2 regions of the Desulfitobacterium metallireducens DSM 15288 genome follow, and region 2 is predicted to be linked to the other one. Evidence: riboswitches for the same ligand, from Rfam matches in the RefSeq annotation. Region 2 holds a riboswitch; the other holds the start of a gene.
What was found. A riboswitch is a leader RNA that binds a small molecule or an ion and turns the genes downstream of it on or off. The one in region 2 is predicted to bind thiamine pyrophosphate.
Positions count from the first base shown of each region.

Region 1 (4,426 bases), 420 kb from region 2:
TTTAGTTCTCTTTTATCATGGCTATAAAACGGGCATCTTGACCGGACTCTTTTGTGTGCTATTGCAGTCTTCTTATGAGCTTCATGAATATTTCCTTCACCCAGAAGAATATAGCTTTAATAACTTTAATGTTACTTTCGCAATTGCCATCGCGATAACCACAGTAACCCTGAGTATTGGATTCTTAATGCGGCATAGGGAAAAAAAGCAAATCGAATTAGAGAAACTCAGTCAAGATCTTGAATTCTTGGCTAATCACGATACCTTAACTGCTCTTCCTAATCGCCGTGCGTTTGAGCAAAGGATGGATGAAGCGCTCCAAGAAGCTAAGGACACAGATCGAATGTTTGCCTTAATTTTTTGTGATTTAGATCAGTTTAAAAATCTCAATGACACGGCAGGACATCGCATCGGAGATTTAGTCCTCTTCGAAATTGCTCAGCGTGTAAAACAAATTATTCGGGGAGAAGATTTTATTTCGCGCCTAGGCGGAGACGAATTCATCATCTTTTTAGATGGCGTTTCCTCACCTGAGGAAGTCACGAACATCACCCAAGCTATCCTTTCAACCATAGAACAACCGATAATACTAGATACGCTGGAATATAAAATATCAGCAAGTTTAGGAATTGCGCTCTACCCTCAAGATAGTATTGACCCCTCCATGCTGCTCCAACATGCCGATATTGCAATGTATCAATCTAAAGCACGTGGCAACGGCAATTATACCTTTTTTACACCCGAAATGGGCAAGGCACTTTTACGCCAGACTCGCTTAGCATCCGGTTTGAAAAGTGCCTTAGCACGGAATGAATTTACCGTTGTTTATCAACCTCTATGTGATGCTAAGACAGGAGAAGTAACCAGCGCTGAAGCTTTAATTCGTTGGAACCATTCAAAAATGGGACTGATCCCACCTAACGAATTTATTCCTATAGCTGAAGAAACAAGAATCATCATTCCGATTGGAGAATGGGTGTTAAGATCAGCTGTCCAAGAAGCGAAACGATGGCATGATGCCGGACATATGATCATTGTCGCAGTCAACATCTCCTGCATCCAGTTGGAAGAGTGTCATTGCTATCAAAAGATTCAGCAAATTCTTGCCGAGACAGGGCTCGAACCGCAATTTCTTGAACTAGAAATTACTGAACGTGTCGCTCTTTCTAACCCTGAAGAGATGATCCGTATATTGAACAATCTTAGGTCCATAGGCATAAAGATTGCGATTGATGACTTTGGAACAGGCTATAGCTCCTTAAGTTATCTGAAGAAATACCCTGTCCACACCATAAAAATAGACCGATCTTTCATTCAGGATATCGCCTTCGAAGTGCGCGATAGAGCAATGTTAAAAGCTCTCCTGATTATGGCCAAGAGTCTTAACTTTTCCACAGTCGCCGAAGGTGTAGAAACGCCTGAGCAATTTTCTATTCTATCAGACATGGGATGTAACGTGGTTCAAGGCTTTTTATTGAGTACCCCACTCTCCGGCGAAGAGTTTTTTAATTTCATAACAAATAGGAGGATGGAAGAAGGTCAACTCCTTTCCTCGCTCGGTTAAGAATGGTTAGAATATAACGTTATCGTAAATCACCTATTTACAATCATCAAAAAGAGACTTATAATTTTCCTCAGAGTTCTATATAATTGAATAGTGCAGGGGGTGCTCCGTCGGGAGCTGAGAAAGAATCATCTTAACCCTTAGAACCTGATCTGGTTAACACCAGCGTAGGGATGCTGAAGACTGTCCGCGTAAATGTGGATTTCAAAGATAGGAATAGGCTTACCCCTCGGGTAAGTCTTTTTATTTTCTTAAACAGGTTGTTGGGGGGGGAAGATAGAATGGAGCATTAAATGGTGCTCAGACTGTTGACTTGATAACAGAAATTACTCGCACTAATACATTTTAAGTTCTATAACAGAAAGGGTTGAACACAAATGGAGAAGATTAAGAATTCATCAATGTTTCTTTTATGGGCTGGAGCAGCCATTTCAATTTCTGAAATTTATACCGGGGGGCTAACCGCTCCATTAGGACTGGCGAAAGGCTTAGCTGCTATTCTTATCGGACACCTGATTGGCACTTTGCTTCTGGCATTTGGCGGTTATATCTCTTTTCAAAGCGGTAAAACAGCCATGGAAAAAGTCCGCGACTCCCTGGGGCCAGTAGGAGTAAAAGTTATTGCTTTCCTAAATGTTCTCCAACTCATTGGTTGGGGTACAGTCATGATTATCCAAGCGGGAAGAGCCTTTGGCGGAATCGCTAATCTATCTTTACCGGTCTCCATGATTATAATGGGCTTTGCCGTCTTAATCTGGGCCTTTTTCTTTAATAACTATTCCAAAGCCCTCAATGATATTTTTGTCCTTATTCTGCTTGTCCTGAGCGTCATGATCTTTTTCCGCATTGATATGCAATCCCTCCCTCCAATAACTGGACAGATGAATTTTGCGACTGCGGTGGAACTCTCCATTGCCATGCCTATTTCCTGGCTACCACTCATTGGAGATTACACTAAAAATGGGCAAAGCAAAAGAGGGGTCGTTCTCTCCAGCTTCATCGGCTACTTTATCGGCAGTATGCTTATGTATCTTCTAGGCTTCCTCATTACTCTCCATACGGGGATGGATGTTATCGAATATATCGTGCAGAGCAATATGAAGTTTATCGCTGGCTTTATCATCATCATTGCTACGGTGACAACTGCTTTTATGGATATTTATTCGGCTGTCATTTCCTCTAAACAACTCTTTCCATTTAAAAACGAAAATCTAATGATTGTCCTTTATTCGTTAATTTCTCTTATGATTGCTTTTGTCTTCCCGATCGAAAACTTCGAAAGCTTTCTACTGATGATCGGCAGTGTCTTCATTCCAGTCTACACGATCGTCTTTATCGAGTATCTTACCCATTATAAAGGGCAGAGCTCAAAGCTCAATACGTTAGGCATCCTCATCGCGGCTTTTGGAACATTCCTTTATCAATACTTCGTCAATGTCGAATGGGGCTCACCGACGATTATGGTCTTTATTCTTGTTGCAGTAATTTATTTAACGTTAAAAAAAGTGATAATTCATGATGCTTTATCCTAACCGCATTGTCACTTTGCACGTTTTATAGTATGCTTGTAGCAATACCCCCATCAGGTATATATCCACTAAATAGATAGGAGTGGGAGTTGTGAGTAAAGCAGCATATGTTGATCCCATAAAATGTGATCGTTCACCGTTGTGTCCTTCTAAACGTTCTTGCCCCGAGAAAGCGATCACCCAGGAGAAATTAGGTTTTCTTAGTCGAGGACCCGCTTATGTAAATCCAGATTTATGCGTCGCCTGTGGGGTTTGTATCAAAAGTTGTCCCCATGGGGCCGTGAGCTTTAAAGGATCTGAACCCGGACAAAAAAAGAAAAAAAAGAAAACTAAATAATAACCCAACAAAAAAATCGAGGGAGATCACTTACTTCTTAAGTAGTAGTGATCTCCCTTTTTATTGAAATTTCTTAGCGACTTCGATGAAACACCTGTTTAGCAAATAACGTTGCGTAACAGCTTTTATTACTTATTTGACGAATTTATTCTCATTGAGTTCTTTGAACGCAAGATCCAGCTCTTCTCTTGTGTTCATCACGATTGGACCACCCCAGGCAATAGGCTCTTTGAGTGGTTTCCCGGATAAAAGTAAGAACCGAATTCCTTGATTTGAAGCTTTTACTCGGAAATCTTTTCCTTTATTAAATAGGACCGCATGCTTTTCCGAAATAAACGCTTCATTCTGGGGATCAAAGAAACCTTCTCCTTGAAGAATATAAATGAATAAGGTGGAATCTTCCTCCGTTTCGAAAGTCCATTCCCTATCTTTCTTTACTTCTACATCAAAATAGAGAGGTTTAACATAATCTCCTTCCAGTGCACCTGGTATTCCCTTATAGTTTCCCGCTATAATATGGACTTTGGAATCTTCCTCATCCACGATAGGAATATCGTGCTTTTGGATTCCTCTATACTGTGGTGAAACCATTTTATCTTTAGCAGGTAGATTAAGCCATAGTTGAACTCCAAACAACCACTCACTCCGTTTCGGCATCTCTTGATGAATAATTCCTGAACCAGCTGTCATCCACTGACAATCTCCATCAAGAATACTTCCTTTGTTCCCTAGGTTATCCCCATGTTCTATATCTCCTTTGATAAGATAGGTAACTGTTTCTATTCCTCGATGAGGATGCCACGGGAAACCTTTAGTATAGTCGTTTGGATTAACAGAATCAAAGGCATCCATCATCAAGAAGGGATCAAAATCTTGAGTATCATCATAGCCAATAACTCTGACTAACTTTACGCCAGCACCATCGGTTGCCCTTTCCCCGGTAATAATTTTATTAATAGTTCGAATATTGCTCATTCGACGAACCTCCTTAAATTC
Region 1 covers NZ_CP007032.1:1,023,572-1,027,997, reverse strand. The annotation lists gene DESME_RS04920 (putative bifunctional diguanylate cyclase/phosphodiesterase) at 1-1,564, shown strand, start outside; TPP riboswitch at 1,653-1,755, shown strand; gene cytX (putative hydroxymethylpyrimidine transporter CytX) at 1,966-3,096, shown strand; gene DESME_RS04910 (4Fe-4S binding protein) at 3,185-3,430, shown strand; gene DESME_RS04905 (pirin family protein) at 3,563-4,405, opposite strand.
Region 1: linked by a shared signal. The riboswitch ahead of cytX (putative hydroxymethylpyrimidine transporter CytX) and the one ahead of thiD (bifunctional hydroxymethylpyrimidine kinase/phosphomethylpyrimidine kinase) in region 2 are both predicted to bind thiamine pyrophosphate.

Region 2 (4,426 bases):
CTGAGATATCCTCTAAACGGTTAGGACTCACGGCAAGTCCAACCGTTTGTAAATAGTCACGGTAAGGACGTAAGTCGCTTACACACTCCTTGAGTTCATGACACGCATAAACATGAATGGTCCGGTTAAGAGGAGATCCCTCAAACCCAGGTTTACCCTCGTAAATCACCGTCCATTCCGTTCCTCCTGCACTTCCATAAACTTCGATTTCATCATCCTGGAAGGATAGTGCTTCATAACGATTGCGAACTGAACGGATGGCAATCGCTTCTTCGTCCGTCAGTTTAGCCCGAGGTCGGCGCTTTTCGTAATTCTCGAGTTCAGCGGCGAGTAACTGAGCAAATTGCCTCACGCTAATCGCCCCACCTTCTTCAACCCAGACGGCTTGGGGCGATAAACAGCTTTGCTGATCATAAACCATCACATCATGAGCTAACCGGTGAACCGTGTCTTGGTAGCGATCAGCCGTTAACGCCTCCTTACCGATCGCGGCAAAACTCACCTTATGTCCGTAACCCAATACCGGAATATTCTTAGTAACCTTCTTACGAAGCTTCTGGACCGTCTCACTCGAACCATAAACAATAACCGCATCAACCGACTTAAGCACCGGCTCTTCTAAATCAGCCGTGCCCCCTTTCCACGGAAGAATCGCGAAGCAATTCGCCAATTCCCGATCAACCTGAGCTAAGCTTTGAGCAAAAAGCACGGGCAACAAAGGTTCCGCCGAAGAAGATTTCCCGATCCCTCCGGATTTAAGCAAAAGCCCCATGATTATGCTCCAAAGGGGCAGACCCGGGACATTTCCAGAGAAAACATGAAAAATCAGCTCTGGTCCATATACCCGGCTCATCCCCCCTGTTTTTCGAGGCCGAAAGCCATCCAGTAAGCTCGGATTATCGAACTCTTCATCTAAAAAACGATAAATATCCTTTTTTCGAAATCCACGCATGTAGCGTTTTAATTCTAAGCGAATTGTTTCCCCATCATACCCTGTCAGAGGAGGAAGCACATGTTCAGCAATTTTACGCAACGGATAATCTGGGTTTAGCCAAAGTTGAACTGCTTGATCAATCCGTTCAATAATTTGATCCGTCGTTAAATTGACTAAATATGCGTTACGATGCTTAATCACCTCAGCACAAACTTCAGCTACAATTCCTCCATTTAATTCAGGAAATTGAAGCGTATACCCACCGTACCGTCGTTCCTGATAAGCGTCAAATGTAAGGCCTTCAGGGACAAAATAAGCCGGAATTAACTGGTGTTCCATATTCCTCACTTCCTCTGCTCAGCGATCAACTGATCAACCGCAATCGAACACCCGCGGGGCTCAGCCCCCTTCGATCTCCCGAGCAAAACAAAACCGTCTGGAGTTTTGTATCCCATATCCTCTGTTAAAACAGCTAAACACGAATTCCAATTGGCTAAGTCATAATGAGCCAGCAAACCTATTTCACCATCAGGAACAGCTTCCAGCGTGTCCGGATCTAAAACCTGGATTTGGGTCCAGGCTGGCCCGATTTTATCATAAATGACCTGACCCCCAGAGAGATACGTTTCAATTGTGCGATCATACATTTGTGAACAGAGCTCCGTCATTCCGTACATATTGATACAGAGCTCCCGTGGAACGTCAAAGAACGCTTTGAACCATTCATATAATTCATCCGTCATCACTTCACGTGCTTGCCCTTTTAAGCCGCCTGTATCAAACACCCGACTTCCTTTCGGCAATTGGAACTTCTCCCCTTGCTCCTGACAATAATCGATGAAATGAACATAAGCAAAAGTCGCGCCCAGCAGTAAAACGGGTTCCTGCTCTGCGACGCTTTGTTTAAGCGCAGCAACTAAGGTTGGCATATCAAACCCGATGTCTTGATGGAAGAAAAGCTGACTTCCCTCACTGCCCAATTCCTTAAACGCTCGAGATAGATATCGCGACAAGGAAGAGTTTTGATTTACATCATCGCCCGGGGACAATACTAAAATCCTCATTTTCTCCCGATCCGGAAGAACATAATTTTTAAAAGGAAAAATCATCGATGCATCCCAGACCTTAAAAGTGGGATGATAATTACGCCCCTTTTTTTCCGGATTGGTACTGCCACTCGTCATGAAAACAGGAATCGTCTCGTCGATAGGTTCACACGCTAAAGTAGACTCCTTGAACATCTGATAAGAAATCGGGGGAATATCCTGCCACCTCTTCACGGTTAGGGGTAACTTGCGACGAAGCTGACAATATTTTCTATAGACGGGATTCCATTGATATTGAAATTGAAAAAGTTTGAGAGCTAAAGCATTAAAATCGTCACTAATCTCCGGAGAGTTACTCGCTTTATTTTTAAACTTCTCGATATAGTCAAAAATGTCTTCAACCATTTTTTCTGAGTCTACCCTCATCAAATTCTACTTCCTTCTGTTAAAAATTAATAATAAAAACCGTTCATTAGAAAATGAGCGGTTTTTTACTCCAATATTACTGTCCCTCCGCTGGCATTATCCAGATCAGGTATCACGGTCGGCAGTGGTCTCAACTGCCCTCTCAGCTCAATTCCTTAAGCTCCCTCTATTTAGTTACATTCTTCTTACAGAACTACTTCATAATAAGTAAAGATTAGCACGATTATAGGAAACGTTCAAGTTCTCATCCGAATGTCCCTATCTTTTTCCCTGTTATCGATCTTTCCAGCTTCCAGTCCTTACCTTGACTTTTAACGGATTACGTGCTATTTTTTAACCAATATCTAACCTCATAGTTAGGCAGGGGAGCTGGAAAAGGCCGGCTGAGATTTAGACCTGATGAAGTCTAAGACCCTTTGAACCTGATCTGGATAATCCCAGCGTAGGTGAGCAATACTCTGTAACAAGAAGAGCGCAGCCCTACCTGGAGTTGTGCTCTTTTTATATGTTTAAATCATTCGTTTTTATCCCTAAGGAGGATTTTGTCATGAAAAACGTTTTAACCATCGCGGGCTCTGATAGTAGTGGGGGTGCCGGAATTCAGGCTGATTTGAAGACTTTCTCCGCTCATGGTGTTTTCGGAATGAGTGTGATCACTGCTGTCACTGCTCAAAATACCCAAGGCGTGTTTGCGGTTCAGGATATTGATCCTGATATTATCGCTAAACAAATCGATGCTATCTTTGATGATATCTCTGTCGATGCCGTTAAAATTGGGATGGTTTCTCAAATTCCCACCATTAAGATCATCGCGGAAAAGTTAAGAGAGTATGCTCCGGAAAAACTCGTCGTCGATCCAGTCATGGTCTCCAAAAGTGGTTACCACCTTTTAAATCCCGACGCTGAGCTAACTTTAATTCAGGAATTATTACCCCTCGCTACAGTTGTTACCCCGAATATTCCTGAGGCCGAAGTAATGTCCCACCGTTCCATTCATACCCTTGAAGAAATGAAGGATGCTGCAAAAGCGATTTTCCAGATGGGTGCTAAAAACGTCTTGCTTAAAGGCGGTCACCTTGAAAACGACTCCACGGATATCCTTTTCACTGGAAAAGAATTCATTCCTTTCTCATCTGCCCGAATTAACACCAAAAATACGCATGGAACAGGGTGCACCTTGTCTTCCGCAATCGCCTCAAATCTTGCTCGCGGAATGAGTATCGAGCAAGCGATTGCCCAAGCGAAGGAGTATATTACGATCGCGATTGAGCATTCGTTAGCCATCGGCAAAGGCGTCGGACCAACGCATCATTTTTATAGCCTGTATCAGAAGGCTGGACTTTTGAACGATTAGAATTAGCTTGGAGGTTTATTCATGAACATACAAGAGAAATTAACGGCTGCTTTATCCGCCGTAAAAGAGAAAAGCCCACTTGTCCATCACCTCACGAATTATGTTACCGTCAATGACTGCGCTAACATTACCATCGCGATTGGTGCCTCTCCGGTTATGGCGGATGAGCTATCTGAAGTAGAGGAAATGGTGAGCATTGCTTCTGCCTTGGTTCTCAATATAGGTACTTTGAATTCCCGAACGATCGAAAGTATGCTCGCTGCTGGGAAAAAGGCGAAATCGCTGGGCATCCCCATTATTCTTGATCCTGTAGGCGTTGGAGCTACGACTCTGCGCACAAAGACAGCGCAACGAATCATTGAAGAAGTACAACCCACCGTCATTCGCGGTAATATGTCAGAAATCAAAGTGCTAGCCGGTCTTGATGTTAAAACAAAAGGCGTTGATTCTGTCGCAAGTGAAGAAAATGCTGAAATCATTACGAAGAAACTGGCTACTGAATGGAATTGCATTATTGCGATCACCGGTAAAACAGATATCGTATCCAATGGTAAGCAAGTTTGCCGAATCGACAACGGCCACCGCATGTTGTCCGATGTTTCCGGGACGGGCTGTATGTCTACTTCCCTCATCGGTTCTTACTGTGGTGCAAATCAAGATTATCTA
Region 2 covers NZ_CP007032.1:608,389-612,814, reverse strand. The annotation lists gene DESME_RS02945 (acyl-CoA reductase) at 1-1,273, opposite strand, end outside; gene DESME_RS02940 (LuxE/PaaK family acyltransferase) at 1,279-2,406, opposite strand; TPP riboswitch at 2,472-2,583, opposite strand; TPP riboswitch at 2,759-2,872, shown strand; gene thiD (bifunctional hydroxymethylpyrimidine kinase/phosphomethylpyrimidine kinase) at 2,954-3,760, shown strand; gene thiM (hydroxyethylthiazole kinase) at 3,782-4,426, shown strand, end outside.